Regions from separate parts of the Thermaerobacter litoralis genome, predicted to be linked through region 1. Evidence: riboswitches for the same ligand, from Rfam matches in the RefSeq annotation. Region 1 holds a riboswitch; the other holds the start of a gene.
What was found. Region 1 has a riboswitch for thiamine pyrophosphate ahead of ACYQ02_RS05450 (ECF transporter S component). Riboswitches for the same ligand answer to the same signal wherever they lie in the genome.
Positions count from the first base shown of each region.

Region 2: another riboswitch for thiamine pyrophosphate. It lies ahead of thiD (bifunctional hydroxymethylpyrimidine kinase/phosphomethylpyrimidine kinase); the one in region 1 lies ahead of ACYQ02_RS05450 (ECF transporter S component).

Region 1 is NZ_BAAIES010000008.1:20,980-28,768, reverse strand. Features, by position in the region: gene ACYQ02_RS05475 (5-oxoprolinase subunit C family protein) at 1-516, shown strand, start outside; gene ACYQ02_RS05470 (DinB family protein) at 564-1,097, opposite strand; gene ACYQ02_RS05465 (phosphotransferase family protein) at 1,194-2,525, opposite strand; gene ACYQ02_RS05460 (acyl-CoA dehydrogenase family protein) at 2,522-3,790, opposite strand; gene ACYQ02_RS05455 (SDR family oxidoreductase) at 3,967-4,743, shown strand; TPP riboswitch at 5,038-5,157, shown strand; gene ACYQ02_RS05450 (ECF transporter S component) at 5,398-5,994, shown strand; gene ACYQ02_RS05445 (ATP-binding cassette domain-containing protein) at 5,996-7,789, shown strand, end outside.
Region 2 is NZ_BAAIES010000009.1:294,825-302,613, forward strand. Features, by position in the region: gene ACYQ02_RS08360 (metal ABC transporter ATP-binding protein) at 1-630, opposite strand, end outside; gene ACYQ02_RS08365 (hypothetical protein) at 949-1,686, opposite strand; gene ACYQ02_RS08370 (Mur ligase family protein) at 1,900-3,732, opposite strand; gene ACYQ02_RS08375 (LysO family transporter) at 3,818-5,200, opposite strand; gene ACYQ02_RS08380 (hypothetical protein) at 5,197-5,589, opposite strand; TPP riboswitch at 5,652-5,761, shown strand; gene thiD (bifunctional hydroxymethylpyrimidine kinase/phosphomethylpyrimidine kinase) at 5,897-6,931, shown strand; gene thiW (energy coupling factor transporter S component ThiW) at 6,928-7,503, shown strand.

The DNA.
Region 1 (7,789 bases):
CCCCTGGGGACGCCGGTCCGGCAGCCCCGGGCCCTGGCGGGACGCCGGGTTCGCTGGAGCTTCGTCCCCGACGGCGGGCCCTTCGTGGCCCGGGTGGTCCCGGGCCCCCAGGCCGGGTTCTTCCCCTCCGGGGCGTGGACGACGTTCCTGGCCGCCGAGTACACGGTGACGCCGGCCTCGGACCGCATGGGCTTGCGGCTGGAGGGGCCCCCCATCCCGAGGCCGCCGGGGGAGGTCCTCTCCGAGGGCCAGCCCCTGGGGGCCGTGCAGGTGCCGCCCGACGGCCGGCCCATCGTGCTCTTGGCGGGGCGGGCGACGGTGGGGGGCTACCCCAAGCTGGGTGTGGTGGTGACGCCCGACGTGGGGCTGCTCGCCCAGGCCCGGCCCGGCGACCGGATCCGGTTCCGGCCCATCGACGGCGACGCCGCCGAGGAGCTGTACCGCCAGTGGTGGCGGCTGCTCCACGGCCCACGGGTGATCGAGGCAGCCGGCGGCGGCAGTCCGGAGCGGGGGTGATGGGGGCGGCTCGCGCTCCATCCTCGGGCGGCGGGCCCCTTCACCCCTCAGCCCGAGCCGCCCCCGCCGGTCCCGGTGGCGCCCCCGGAGCCGCCCGGGGCCGGTTCCACCCCCATCAGCCGGGCCAGCATCCGCACCTGGCCCACGTGGTAGGCGAAGTGCTGGATCATCTGGTTGACCACCCAGAGCACCGTCAGGTTCGCCGGCGGCGTCCCGCGGAAGCCCGGGGGCATGATGCGCGGTTCGAGCAGGTCGTCCAGGTCCCACTCCGCCATGCGGGCGTCGGTGTGGGCCCAGACCGCCCGCAGGTAATCGAAGAGCGCCTCCCGGGTGGGCAGTTCCCGCGCCCGCTTGGGGCGCATGTCCCGCCCCAGGATCACCGCGTTGACGAACCAGTCCTCCGATTGCGCCAGGTGCCGGACGCACCAGGCCGCCGAGTTCACCCCGCCCGGCGGGACCCAATGGAGTTGCTCGTCGTCCATGGCGTCGGTGCAGGCCATCAGCACCTGGCGCCACCCCTGCAGGTTGGGCAGGAAGAGGTCGGCGGCCGTCAGCCGCCGGTTCGGGCCGGAGCCGTCCATGCTCACCCTCCTCGCTCACCGTCCTCGGGGGCCGCCGGCGGGCCCCGGCCCGAATCCCGGGCCGGCATCCCGGGCCAGCATCCCGGACCGGCCGGCTCACAGGAGCCGCTCGCCGCCCCCGTTCCGGGCCGCTTCCGCCGCCAGCTCGATCAGCCCGCGGGCCATGTCGCCGAAGCTGGCAAAGCGCGGGTCCCGGGTCTGGCCCGCCCGCCAGCGGAAGTAGATCTGCTGCAGGATCACGGCCAGCTTGAAGTAGGCGAAGACCAGGTACCAGCCGATGCCCGCCACGTCGCGGCCGGTGCGCTGGGCGTAGCGGTGGACGAACTCCCCCCGGCGCAGGAACCCCGGATGGACCGTCACCGTGGGCAACCCGTTCCGCAGCACCTCCGGATCGTCGGGATGGACCCAGTAGCTCAGGCTGACGCCCAGGTCGAACAGGGGATCGCCCACGGTGGCCATCTCCCAGTCCAGCACGGCCACCACCCGGTCCAGATCCGGGGAGAGGATCATGTTGTTGAGCTTGAAGTCGTTGTGGATGAGGGCGGCGCCGGCCGGCGCGGGCACCCGCTCCTCCAACCAGGCCAGCAGGGGATCCAGGACGGGGATCGGCTCCGTCTCGACCCGCCGCCAGCGGCCGGCCCACCCCTCCAGCTGGCGCCGGACGAACCCCTCCGGCCGGCCCAGCTGGCCCAGCCCCGCCTGCCGGTAGTCGACGGCGTGGAGGTCCGCCAGGGTATCGACGACCCGCTCCCCGATGCGGCGGCAGGTGGCCGGCGGCGGCACCCGGTCCCCCGGGAAGCTGCGGTCGACCACCACCCCCGGCCGGTATTCCATCACGTAGAAGGGGGCTCCCAGGACCGACGGGTCGGCGCAGACGGCCAGGGGCCGGGGCGCCAGGGGGAAGACCGGGTGCAGGTGGCGCAGGATGGTGGCCTCCCGCACCATGTCGTGGGCCCGGGGCGGCAGGGGGCCGAAGGGAGGCCGGCGCAGGACGGCCTGCCAGTCCCCCGCCCGCAGCCAGTAGGTCAGGTTGGAAGCCCCGGCCGGAAACTGGCGCACCTCCAGGGGCGGCCCGGGAAAACCGGGCACCTCCCGGGCCAGGAACCGGCTGACCGCGTCCAGGTCGAGCTCCTCCCCCGGACGGACGGGGACGGTCTCGGGGGGCACCCCGGTTTCCATTGCGCCGGACGTTCCGGCGGTGGAACCGGCCCCGGCCGGGCGGCGTGCCTGGGGATCGGGGACCGGCCCGGGGCCCGCCGCCCCGTACGGGTCGGAAACCGGCGCCGGCCCGCCGGCCAGGGCCTCCGGCCCGGGGGCCGTCTCCGCGCCGGGGGCCGTCTCCGCGCCGGGGGCCGTCTCCGGGACAGGGACCGGCTCCTGGCGCCGTCCCGGCCCCAGGCCCGGGGCCGGTTCGTCCGCCCACCTCATGCCGGCCCGCCCTCCGGACCGGTGCCGGGGCCGCCCGTGCCGCCGGTGCCGGCGCCGGTTCCCGTTGCGGCGGGCACCGGGGCGAACTCCTTGAAGATCCGCTTGGCGACCACCACCCGGTGGACCTCGTCGGGCCCGTCGTAGATGCGGGCGGCCCGCGCCTCCCGGTAGAACAACTCCAGGGGCGTATCCTTCGAGTACCCCAGGGCCCCGTGGACCTGCAGGGCCCGGTCGACCACGCGATGGAGCACGTTGGCCCCGAAGAACTTGATCAGGGAGATCTCCTTGCGGGCGTCGAGGCCCTGGTCCAGCCGCCATGCGGCGTAGAGGGTGAGCAGCCGCGCCGCCTGGATCTCGGCATAGGAGTCGGCCACGAAGTTCTGGATCGTCTGGAACTCCGTCAGCCTTTGGCCGCGGGTCTCCCGGGTCAGCGCCCGCTGGACCATCATCTCGAAGCTGCGGTTCATCACGCCGATCCAGCGCATGGCGTGGGTGATGCGCCCGGGGCCCAGGCGGGCCTGGGCGATCCGGAACCCCTCGCCCACGGGGCCCAGGGTGTTCTCCACCGGCACGCGGCAGTCCTCGAGGACGATCTCGTCGTGGGTTCCCAGCCCGCCGCCGTCGTCCATCACGGGCACGTGGCGGACGATGCGGAAGCCGGGCGTGTCGGTGGGGACGATGATCATGGTCGCCCGCCGGTGGGGCGGCGCCTCCGGGTCGGTGACCGCCATGACGATGGCGAAGGCGGAGCGGGCTGCGTTGGTGATGAACCACTTGTGCCCGTTGATGACCCAGTGGTCGCCGTCCCGCACGGCCCGGGTGCGCAGGGTCGTGGGGTCGGACCCCGACACCTCCGGCTCCGTCATGGCGAAGCAGCTGTAGACCTCGCCCGCCAGGTTGGGCTTGAGGAACCGCTCCTTCTGTTCCGGCGTGCCGAACATCCAGAGGATCTCCTGGTTGCCCGTGTCCGGGGCGCTGGTCCCGAAGGCCCGGGGCGCCAGGGGGCTGCGGCCGAGGATCTCGTTCATCAGCGCCAGGGTGACCATGCCCATGCCCAGGCCCCCGGCCTCCCGCGGCATGTGGGGCGCCCAGAGGCCGGCGTCCTTGACCGCCTGCTGGATCGCCTTCAGCCGTTCCTCCGGCAGGGTGCCGGTGCGGAAGAACTCGGCCTCGGCCGGGTAGACGTAGGCGTCCATGAGGGCGCGGGTGCGTTCGAGGACGGCCTCTTGCTCCGGAGTGGGGCGGAAGTCGTACACGGGGATCACCTCGGTGATCGCTTCCCGCCGCGGAAGACCGGCTGGTCGTCGGGATCCGCCGGCGCAGGGCCCGGGCGGTAGGAGTTGGCTTCGGCGCCGAGAAGGGAATACCTGCATGCTCGCCGGGACGGGCCGGTCCCGCCGGCGGCCGGTAGGAGGGGCATGGGAAGGAGGCGCCCTGCGGAATGAGCATCCTCGACCGCTTTCGTCTCGACGGCAAGGTGGCCCTCGTGACCGGCGGCAGCCGGGGCCTGGGGTTCCAGATCGCCCAGGGGCTGGGTGAGGCGGGGGCCGCGGTGGCCATCACCGCCCGCAAGGAGGAGGGCCTGCGGGAGGCGGAGGAGCGGCTGCGCAGCCAGGGCATCCGCTGCCTGGCCGTCCCCTGCGACGTCACCGACTACGACCAGGTGGCCGCCACGGTGCGGCGGGTGGTGGACGCCTTCGGCGGCCTGGACATCCTGGTCAACAACGCCGGCGCCACCTGGGGCGCCCCCTTCTTCGAGATCCCGCTGGAGGCCTGGGACAAGGTCATCCGGACGAACCTGCACGGGACCTTCTACATGAGCCGGGAGGCGGCCCGGGTGATGGTCGACCAGGGCCGCGGCGGCCGGATCATCAACGTCGCCTCGGTGGCGGGCCTGCGGGGGAGCGACCCGCGGGTGATGCAGACCCTGCCCTACAACACCTCCAAGGCCGGGGTGATCAACTTCACCCGGGACCTGGCGGCCAAGCTGGCCGAATACGGCATCACGGTGAACTGCATCGCGCCCGGATTCTTCCCGACGAAGATGACCCGGGGCATCCTGTCCCAGTATGGTCCCCTGATCGAGCAGACGGTGCCGCTGCGGCGGCTGGGGGGCGAGCGGGACCTGCAGGGGGCGGTGCTGCTCTTCGCCTCGGAGGCCGGTTCGTACATCACCGGTCAGGTGCTGGCCATCGACGGCGGCATGACGGCCACCTGACCCCGGCCGGGCGGGGGACTGGGCCGGCGGCGGGCGCGCCACGGCCTCCGCACCCCGGCTGCCGCGGGGCGCCCGAGGCGATCCGGCCCGGGCGTGAGGGGGTGCGGGGGCGTGGCCGGGCTACCACGGGCGGCGACGGGTTCGGCAGCGGCCTTGATGACTTGATGAGGGCGCCGCCGGGCTTGCCGGGAACGGCCTTGTTGGGGCGGCGCCGGATCGCCGGTGACGGCGCCCGAGGGGCGTTGACGGGGCCGGTGGTGCCGGCCTATGATCGGGGTGCACAATCCATCGGGAAGTCGGTACCGGGGGTGCCCGCTTGGGCTGAGAAGCGCCGCCCGCCCCAAGGCGGCCCGGCGCTACCCTTCGGACTCGATCCGGGTCATACCGGCGTGAGGAAGGTACCGCATGGCCGCCTGTGGGCGGCGTGACGCGACCCACCTCCGACCGGAGGTGGGTCTCTTTCCTCAGCCCGATCGCCGTTTACCCAGGGTGGGGTGGATCGACGGCGTGGTCCGCGATGACGGCGCGGCCTCCCAGGAGGCCGGCCCGCAGCGGCCGCGGCCACCGGTCGGCCAGCCCCCAGGCGACGGCCAGGGCGTCCGCCGGCCCCGCGAGCCCCCCGGTTCCGCCCGGAACCACAAGGGGGGCCTTGGGATGGCCGGTTCGTCCCGCGGGTTGCAGTTCCGCGAGATCGTCATCCTCACCTTCATCGCAGCCGTGTGCTCGGTGGTCTTCATCAACGCCTGGACCCTGTGGTCCCTGGCCCAGGCGGTCCATCCCGTGCTGGCCGAGACGACCTACGGCATCTGGTTCGTCGCCGCCACCGTCGCCGCCTACATCATCCAGAAGCCGGGGGTGGCCTTCGTCGCCGAGCTGGCCGCGGCCGCCGGGGAACTGGTGCTGGGCAGCCCGGACGTGTTTTGGGTGCTGCTCTACGGCGGGCTGCAAGGTCTGGGCGCCGAGGCCGCCTTCGCCCTGCTGCGCTACCGCCGGTTCGACCTGCCGGTGCTGGCCTTGTCCGGCCTCCTGGCGGCGGTGGCCAGCATCCCGCTGGATTACATCAACGGTTACTTCGCGGAAATGCAGGCGGGGGTGCTGGCGGCGGCAGTCGCCGTGCGGCTCGTGAGCGGCGCCGTGGTGGCCGGTGTCTTCGGCAAGGTGCTGGTCGACGGCCTGGCGCGGACCGGGGTCCTGAACGGCTTTGCCGTGGTGCGCAACCGGCAGGACCGGGCGGCGGGGCTGGCGGGCTGAGATGGGGTGGAACCGGCCGGAACCCGGGGGTGCCGCCTGCGGGCCCGCCGCCGGTCCGGCGGCCGGGGGCGCCCCCGGTGGAACGGGCCCTGGAACCCGGGCTTCCGCCGTGGCGTCCCCGGCGGCGTCCCCGGTGGCGTCCTGCCACCGGCTGACCGTCCGCTATCCGGGACGGTCCAAGCCCGCCCTGCAGGATCTCACCTTAACCCTCGCCGCCGGCCAGCGGGTGCTGCTGCTCGGCCCCAGCGGGTCGGGCAAGAGCACCCTGGCCCTGGCCCTGGCGGGGCTGATCCCCGCGGTCGTCGAGGCACAGGTCCGGGGCGAGCTGCAGCCCGCCCGGCGGGCCGGGGTGCTGTTCCAGGACCCGGAGGCCCAGTTCTGCCTGTTCACCGTGGACGAGGAGGTGGCCTTCGGGCTGGAGAACCGCTGCGTTCCTCCGGCCGAGATGCCGCCCCGGATCGCCCGGGCCCTGGACCGGGCGGGCCTGGCCGTGCCCTTCGGCCACCCGATCCACGCCCTCTCAGGCGGCCAGAAACAGCGGCTGGCCCTGGCCGGCGTCCTGGTCCTGGAGCCGGACGTGTTGATCCTGGACGAGCCCACGGCCCAGCTGGACTCGGCCGGCCGGGCCCTGGTGCTGGAGAACCTCTGGGCGCTGGACCGGCGGACCACCGTCCTGGTCGTCGAGCACAACCTGGACGGGGTGGTGGAGTGGGTGGACCGGGTCGTCGTGCTGGGTCCCGACGGCCGGCTGCTGGCCGACGGGACGCCCCAGCAGGTCTTCACCTCCTTCCGCCAGGTGCTGGAGCGCGATGGGATCTGGCGGCCGCGGCGGTGGGGGCCCTTCTGGGCGCCCGTGCTGCGGGAGGCCCGGGACCGCTGGCCCGGGGAGACGGCGGCCTCCCCCGGCGGGACGGGCCGGGCCCCCGCTGGGGCTGCGGCCCGGCCGCAGGCGCCTGGGACGGGGGGTGAGGCCCCGGCGGATCGGCCGGCGGCGCCCGCCCCCCGGCCGGATCCTCCCGGGGATCCCGGCGAGGGGCCCCGGACCGACGCGGGCACCGACCCCGCGCCCCTGGTGCGCCTGGAGTCGGTCACGGCCACCCGGGGGGCGCGGGTCGTGTGGTCCGGCGTCACCCTCAGCCTGGGGGCCGGCGAATGGGTGGCCGTCCTGGGCGGCAACGGCACCGGCAAGTCGACCTTCCTCCAGGTGGCGGCGGGCCTGCACCCGCCCGCGGCGGGCCGGGTGGTCCACGCGCCCGCCCTGGCGGGGCGCCGGGGCGGCCCGGCCCAGGCCGGCTTCGTCTTCCAGAATCCCGAGCACCAGTTCGTCACCGACACGGTCTACGACGAGATCGCCCTGGCCGGCCGGCTGGCGGGATGGCCCGAGGAGGTCCTCCGGCCCCGGGTCGACCAGCTGATCCGGCGCTTCGGCCTGGAGGGTCTCGAGCAGGTCCACCCCTACACCCTCTCCCAGGGGCAGAAGCGCCGCCTCAGCGTGGCCAGCGTGCTGGTGGTCCCCCGGCCGATCCTCTTCCTCGACGAACCCACCTTCGGCCAGGACGCCCGGACGGCGGCGGCCCTGGTGGCCGAGTTGGCCGCCCTGCACCGGCAGGGGACGACCCTGGTCATGGCCACCCACGATCTGGAGCTGGCGGCGGCCGCGGCCACCCGGGTGCTGGTCTTTGGCCAGGGGCGGTTGCTCTATGACGGCCCGCCCGAACCCCTGTGGGACGAACCCGGCTTGCTGGAGGCCGCGGGCCTGGCCGCCGCTCCCGGGGCGCCGTGGGGTGCCCGGTCC
Region 2 (7,789 bases), on a different contig from region 1:
CACCCGGTCGTAGTGGCCGATCCCCGCAAGATCGTGGTCGACCACCAGGATGGTCTTGCCCGCGTCCCGCAGCCGGCCCAGCAGCCGCCGCACCACCTCCTGGGTGGCGGCGTCCACGCCGGCATAGGGTTCGTCCAGCAGGATCAGGTCGGCATCCTGGGCCAGGGCCCGGGCGATGAAGACCCGCTGCTGCTGCCCGCCCGAAAGGGCCGCCAGGGGGCGCCGGGCGTAGGCCGCCATGCCGACCTCCTCCAGGGCCTCCGCCACCCGGCGGCGGTCCTCCGGCCCCGGGCGCCGCAACCAGCCCAGGCGGGGCACGCGCCCCATCATCACCACGTCGGACACGGTGGCCGGGAAATCCCAGTCGATCAGCTCCCGCTGGGGCACGTAGGCGATGCGGCGCCGCTGGCGCTCCACCGGCTGGCCGAAGACCCGCACCGTGCCGGCGGCGGGCCGCACCAGCCCCAAAATCGCCTTGAACAAGGTCGACTTGCCGGCCCCGTTCGGCCCCACCAAGGCGACCAGCAAGCCCGCCGGCACCGCCAGCCGCACGCCCCGCAGGACGGGCCGGTGATCGTACGCCACATAGAGGTTGCGCACGGCCACGGCGGCCTCGCTCTCACCAGCCATGTTCCGTCCCCCCTGGGGGACCGGGCCGGTTCAGCCCGGCGCGATCCGGACGAACCGGCGCAGCCACACCCTGCTAGTTGTTAGCCAACAACATTTTTGCATAAATGCAAAACCAGGGTACAGAGCGGCGCCCCTTCCTCGGGCGGCAGTTCAGGCCCGGCGGCAGCTTCTCCACCGGGGAGGCGGAGTCCGGGCAGCGGTCCCCCTTGCAAGAGGTGGCCCGGCGGGACACAGCCCCGCGGCCTGGGCTACCATCGCCGTTCCTCGGGGCTCCATGGCCGGCGCCCGGCGCAAGAGGCTCCCTGCCCCGGGCCCGGCCTAACCCTCCGGGCGGCGGGCGCCCGGCCGGCCCGGGTGGGTGAGCCCGTTGCGGCCGGGTTCGCCCGCCGGCAACGGCCGGGCCAGGCCGCGTACCGGGTGCGGGCCTTCCTCTTCGGGAGGCCGGGCGTTGGGCCGGGGCACCTCCACCACCGCGATCTCCATCCACCGCCCGTCCATCCAGGTGTTGGCGTAGATCAGATCGGGCTGGCCGTCCGCCTCCAGCCGGGGGTAGAGGTGGAAGCGCAGCCCGGCTACGTCGGCTGCGTTGTAGAAGCCGGAATAGTACAGGATGTCCAGCACCTGCTCGGCCAGGGCCAGGGCCTCCCGCCGGTCGGGGCAGATCACGGTGCCGTCTTCGCGCAGGGTGGTTTCCATGAAGACCCGGGCCAGGTCGTCCAGGACCCGGGTGTCGTACGGGTGGTCTCGCCGCGGCCGGGAGTAGCCCTGGCGCAAGGGGCGCGGGCGAGCGGCTCGCCGATCGCCCTCCGGGGCCCCGGGCGAGCCGGACGGGCCGGCCGCTGCCGGCGTGCCGGGCGGTTCCGGCGCCCGGCCGGTACCGCCCGAGCGGGCCGGTGGCCGGGCCGGGGCAGGATGGCCAGGCCGGGCACCTCCGGGTCCGGCGCCGGGTCCGGAACCAGGTCCGGCGCTGCCGGGTCCGGTGCCGCCGGGAGCCGGGCCCTTCTCTTCCTGGGGATCGGACGGCCCGCCGGGGCCGGGCCGGTGATTGCGCTCCATGGCAGTCGCCTCGCTTGCTCTGACGGGCCGGCCACGATGGCGGGCTCGCCCGGCGATGGCCGGCTAGCGATTAATCATAGCACAGGAGCGCCCGGGCGGAGACAACGCCACCCCATCCGGCACCCGGGCGGCCGGCCCGGCCCGCCGGCCACGACCCGCCAGGACCCGCAGCCGGGTGCCCGTCGCCGCCCCTGCTGGCCGGCCGCTCAGGGATCACAGGGCGCCCCCGGGGAAGACGGCCCCTTCGGGCAGTTCCTCCGCCCGGCCGGCCCTGCCCGCGGCCGCCGGCAGTCCCTCCGGTGAGAGCCCGGGACCGGCCGGGGCCGTGGGGCCGGCCGAGACCGTGGGGCCCGCCCGCTCCAGGGGCGCCGGATGCCGCACGGACAAGGCCGGCCGCACGGGAAGAACCGGCCGGGCCAGAATCCGCTGCAGGTACAGCGCGCCCGCATCCATGCCCTGGGTCCCCAGCAGGAGCAGGAGATCGCCTTCCCCCAGCAAGGAGACCGCCGCCGCCACCGCATCCCCCAGCCGGGTGAAGGTGCCGACCTGGGGGGGCTTGAGCCCGCCCGTCTCGAGCCCGGCCAGGCACGCCTCCCACTCCGCGGGCCGCACCATATCCCGCGCCGTGGTATCCCCCGCGCTGGCGGTCACCAGCACCGCCGCCCCGAGGCGGCGGGCCTCGCAGGCCAGTTGGAGGCCGTTGGCATAGTTGATGGCCGCACCCCGCCCTCCCCGCACGGCATAGACCACCACCGCCCGCCGGTGGGGGATCCGGGCGGCCACGGCGAAGCAGGCGGCCAGGCTGTCGGGCCGCCCGGCGGTATCGTCGATGACGGTGAAGGGGCGGCGCATCAGCACCTGGGTGCGGCGCCGGGGTGCGGCAAAACCCGGCAGGGCGCGGGCGACCGTGCCCGGATCCAGGCCCAGCCACAGGGCAGCTCCCACGGCCGCCACCACGTTGAGGGCATGGTGGGGGCCCATGAGCTGAGTCTCCAGCCAGACGCCCGGCCGGGCCGGTCCCGGCCCCTCGGGAGCCACCCGAACGCCGGCGGCGGGAGGTGGCGCGACAGCCGGTACGGCCCGAAAGTGTCCGTTCCCCCCGGGACGATCCCGGCTCAGCCGCAGGGCGGGCCCCGGCGGCCAGGCCGGCGGGAGTTCCAGATGCAGCCGGTTCGTCCAGAGATCGGGACCCGCTCGGCCGGAGAGCGGCGCGGCGGGCGCGGCCACCTGCTCGGCCGCCAGCCGCAGGTGGCAGGCGCGACCGCGCCCGAACAGGACCACCGGCGCCCGGGCATAAGGGCCCAGGCGCAGGGCGGCCTCGCCCTCGTGCATCAGCACGCCGCCGCCGGGCGGGATCATGGCGACGAAACGGCCCTTGGCGGCCGCGTAGTCCTCGTAGGTGGGGTGGTACTCCAGATGTTCCAGGGGAGCCAGGTTCGTCACCACGCCCAGGTCGAAGGCCACGTCATCCACCCGCCGCTGGTCGGCACCCTGGGACGAGACCTCCATCACCGCCACCCGGCAACCGGCATCGGCCATCACCCTGAGGTACCGGTGGAGGTCCAGCGGGTCGGGGGTGGTCAGGTTGCCCGGCCAGCGGTGCCCTCCGGCGCGCACCTCCAGCGACCCGATGAGGCCGGCCGGGATTCCTGTGGCGCTCAGCAGATGGTGGAGGAGAAGGGTGGTGGTCGTCTTGCCGGTGGTCCCGGTGACACCCACCACCACCAGCCGGCGGGACGGGTGACCGTAGCGGTTGGCCGCCAGGCGGGAGAGGGCCGAGCGGGCACAGGGAACCTGAAGCCAGCTGACCCCGGGAGGCAGCGGCTGCCCCGGGGGCTGCTGGGCCACCACCACCCGGGCCCCCCGGCGCAGCGCCTCGCCGGCGAAGGCGGCGCCGTCGTGCCGGCGCCCGGGAATGGCCACGAACAGGTCGCCGGGTTCGACCCGGGCGGAGTGGGAGCGGATCTCGCCGACCCAAGGAGGCAGCGGCTCGCCGGACAGGGAAAACGACAGCCCCTGCAGCAGCGGAACGACATCCAGCGCCATGGTAATGGTTCAACCCCCCCGTTTGGGGTTCCCCGATAGGCGTATGTCGCATGCCCCGGGCAGGTGTCACGGAGGGGGGAAACGGTCAAAGGCTCGCCAGCCAGCTGATCAGGGCAGGGGCCAGCAAGGTGAGGATGAGGCCGTGGACGAAGGCCAGGGCCGTGGTGCCCGCATCCCGCGCCGCCGCGGCGATGACGGGCAGGGTGGTGTCCATGGTGGTGGCGCCTCCCGGCAGGACGGCCAGCCAGGACCGCCGGCCCGCCAGGCGCGCCAGGAAGGGCACCGCCACCACCGTCAGAAGCTCCCGCATCACGTTGGCCAGGAAGGCCAGGGCACCGGCGGCCGGTCCCCAGAGCTGGGCCACCAGCACCCCGGCCATGCTGTACCAGCCGAAGGCGGCCGCCACCGCCAGGGCCAGGGCAGGCGGCTCGCCGGTCAGCCGCCCCGCCAGCCAGCCCCCAGCCAGGCTCCCCGCCGCACCCAGCAAGGGCAACAGGAGGGCCTTGCCCCGGACGGCCCGGAGGCTCTCCCGGGTGGCCGGCCACTGCCGGCCGAACTCGTACCCGTAAAGGGCCATGAGGAGGAGCAAGGCGTACCCGGAGCCGGCGGCGGCCAGCCGCCCGGCAGCGGCCACCAGGGGGGCCGATCCTTCCGGCCCGCCGGCCACCCCTCCCGTCCCGCCGCTCGCCGGCGCCTCCACCGGCGCCTCCAGCCCGCCGGCCATGGCCGCCGCTTCTCCGGCCACCGCCGCCCCCACGCTGCCTCCCGGCAGGCCGCCCAGCCAGTGGACGAACACGGCTCCCGCCAGCCAGCCGCCGGCCACCGCCAGGACGGCTGCGGCGCTGAGGCGCAGGGCTTCGCCGGACCGGCCAGCCCCCCCGGCGGCCGTGGCCGGGTCCCCCGCGGCGGGATCGTGGCGGGCCGGGTCCGGCCGGGTCCTCGGGGCCTCCGGGCCGAGGTTTCCCCGGGGGACGGGATCCGAAGGGAGAAGGTGGGGTCCTGCCGCCCCGCCCGAGAGCGTGATCGGGCCCTGGCGGGTGCGTCCCGCCACCTCGCCGGCCCCGCCCGCGGCCCTGGATCCAAGCCGCCGGGTGATGGGGGTGGCCTGGCACCAGGCCATGCGGATACGCCGGCACCAGGCGCCGGGGGCGCGCCGGCGCCTGGTGCTGGGGGCGCCCTGCCGAAAGGCCGTACGAGCACGCCATGCGGCCCCCAGGGCCGAGCCCAGCAGTCCCGCCAGCAGCGCCCCGCCCGCCGTGGCCACGGCAAAGGCGGCAGCCCGCCCGCCCAGCCGGGCCAAACCGGACCCTACCTGGGGATCCAGGCCCAGCCGCAGGCCCATGAGAAAGAGCAGCGCCCGCAGCGTCCACCGGGATGCCGCATCCCACCAGGCTGCCGGCAGCCGGCCACCCAGGCCGCTCAGCCCCGCGGCCATGCCGGCGGCCAGGGCCACCAGGACCGCGGTCACGGCCGGCCTCGCCCCTGGGCGGGGCCCGCTCCGGCGGTTTCCCCGGCACGGGCCCCGGACCGGCGCGGTCGACCCGCCGGACCCCTGCTGGTGGCGGCCACAAGGCGGCCGGCCGCTCCGGTCGTGCCGCCGGCCCCGCCGCGGCCACCGCCGCCGGTGTCGCCGCGGGCGGCCCCACCGCGGGCGGCATCGCCGCGCCGGCCGCTTTCCAGCACGCCCATGAGCCGCGCAAACCCCAGGGCGCCCAGCAGGACGGCGCCCGCCAGCGCCGCGGTGAACCCCAGCAGCCCCGCCACCGACCCGCCCGTGCGGCGCTGCCACATGGCGGCGATCACCACAAACAGTCCCAGGGCCATCGCCCGGACCACGGGCTTCAATCGCTCGCGCAAGCTGGTTCCCCCGTTTCGCCCACCCGTTGACCTGTTCTCGTGCGGGCCGGATACTGGAGATGGTAGCACCGTGGGGGTGCTGGCGCCACGCCGGCTGAGACGAGCCAACCGGCTCGAACCCCTCGAACCTGACGTGGGTAATGCCACCGGAGGGAACGGTGCGGTCCCGCTCCAACGAAGCCTCTGGATCGCTTCCTGGCGCCTGGGCCGCGTTCGTCCCGCGGCCTTTTTCGTTGCCGGCCGCACCTTGCCCTGCCGCGGCAGCCCCCGCCAGCCCGTACCACCTGTGGGAAGGGAGCGATCCACCATGCCCACCCCTGCCGAGCCCCGTCCGGGGGCTCCCCGCCCGGATGGGCGCCCGGATGCGCCCCACCCGGGCACCCCGCCCCAGGTGCCGCCGCCCCGCGCCATGACCATCGCCGGTTCCGACAGCGGCGGCGGCGCCGGGATCCAGGCGGACCTCAAGACCTTCAACGCCCTGCGGGTCTTCGGCACCTCGGCCATCACCGCCCTGACGGCTCAGAACACCGAGGGAGTGCGGGACGTCCACCTGGTGCCCCCCGGGATGGTGGCCGCCCAGATCGATGCCGTGCTGGACGACATCGGCACCGACGCCGCCAAGACGGGCATGCTGGGCACCACCGCCATCGTGGAGGCCGTGGCGGAGCGCATCGGCTACTGGCGGGACCGGCTGGGTCCCTTCCCCCTGGTGGTCGACCCGGTGATGATCGCCAAGAGCGGGGCCCCCCTCCTGGACGAACCGGCCCGGGAGGCGGTGCGGCGGCTGCTCCTGCCCCTGGCGACGGTGATCACGCCGAACCGCCACGAGGCGGAGGAACTGGCCGGCGTCCCCATCCGGACGCTGGACGACGCCCGCCGGGCGGCCCAGGTCCTCCACGGGCTGGGGCCGGCCTGGGTGGTGGTCAAGGGCGGCCACGTGGCGGAAGATTCGGCCGACGCCGTGGACGTGGTCTACGACGGCCGCGACTGGCACCTCTTGCGGGCGCCCCGCATCGCCACCCGCTCGACCCACGGGACGGGCTGCACCTTCTCCGCCGCCATCACCGCCTACCTGGCCAGGGGGTACGGGGTGCTGGACGCCCTGCGAGCCGCCAAGATCTACATCACCGGGGCCATCCGCCATGCCCCCGCCATCGGGCGCGGCCACGGCCCGACCTGCTCCTTTTACCCCTGGGAGGCTGCGCCCGATGACCCGTTGGGTGACCCGTTGGGAGCGGCGGCCGGGGAGGGCGGCGCGCCGAACGGCGCGCCCGTGGACCAGGCCGCATCCGGGGCCGCGGGCCCTGAGGGCCGGCAGCTCGACGGAGGTGAAGAGGGATGACGGCACCTCAGCCCGGCGCGCCCCCCCACCGCACCCGGCGGCTGGTCCGGGCCGCGATGCTGATCGCCCTGGGCACCGTCCTGGCGGGCATGATCCGGGTCCCCGTCGGAGTGGCCACCGCCACGCCGGTGCAGCATGCCGTCAACGTGCTGGCCGCCGCCTGGTTCGGCCCCGCGGGCGCCGTGACCGTGGCCTTGCTCATCAGCCTGCTGCGCAACCTGCTGGGGCTGGGCACCCTGCTGGCCTTCCCGGGAAGCCTCTTCGGCGCCGCCCTGGCCGGGCTCGCCTACCGGGCCGCCCGGCGCCCCGCCGCGGCCATGGCGGGGGAGGTGGTGGGCACGGGCCTCTTGGGCGGCCTGGCCGCCTTCCCCGTGGCCCGGTGGCTGCTGGGCCAGGCCGAGGCGGCCTGGTTCTTCTACGTGGTGCCTTTTACCGTCAGCAGCCTGCTGGGCGCCCTGGTGGGCGGCCTGCTGCTGCGTTGGCTCCCCGCCCCGGCCCCGGAGGGCGACGGGGGGCCGGTTCCCGGCCCGGGCCCGGGGTCCAGCCAGAGCCCGCCCTCGTCCCGCAGGTGACCCCGCGCCTTCAGAGGGGCGGCAATCGCCCCCGCGGGGAACGCGCGGACCGGGCCGCCACCGGGGCCGTGCGCCGTGGCTCGCCCCGACCCGCGGTAGGCCGGCATGCCTCGGTTCCACCGGGGCCGTGGGTCCGTAGCTCGCCCCGGACTACGGCCGGGCGACGTGACAAGGTTCCGCCCCGCCCGGGGCTCGTGGCCCACCCTGGCCCGCCGTGGGCCGGCATGACCGGGGCGCTGCCCGGTTCGCCATGAACCCGGCGGTTCGCCCGGACCCGCGCCGGGCC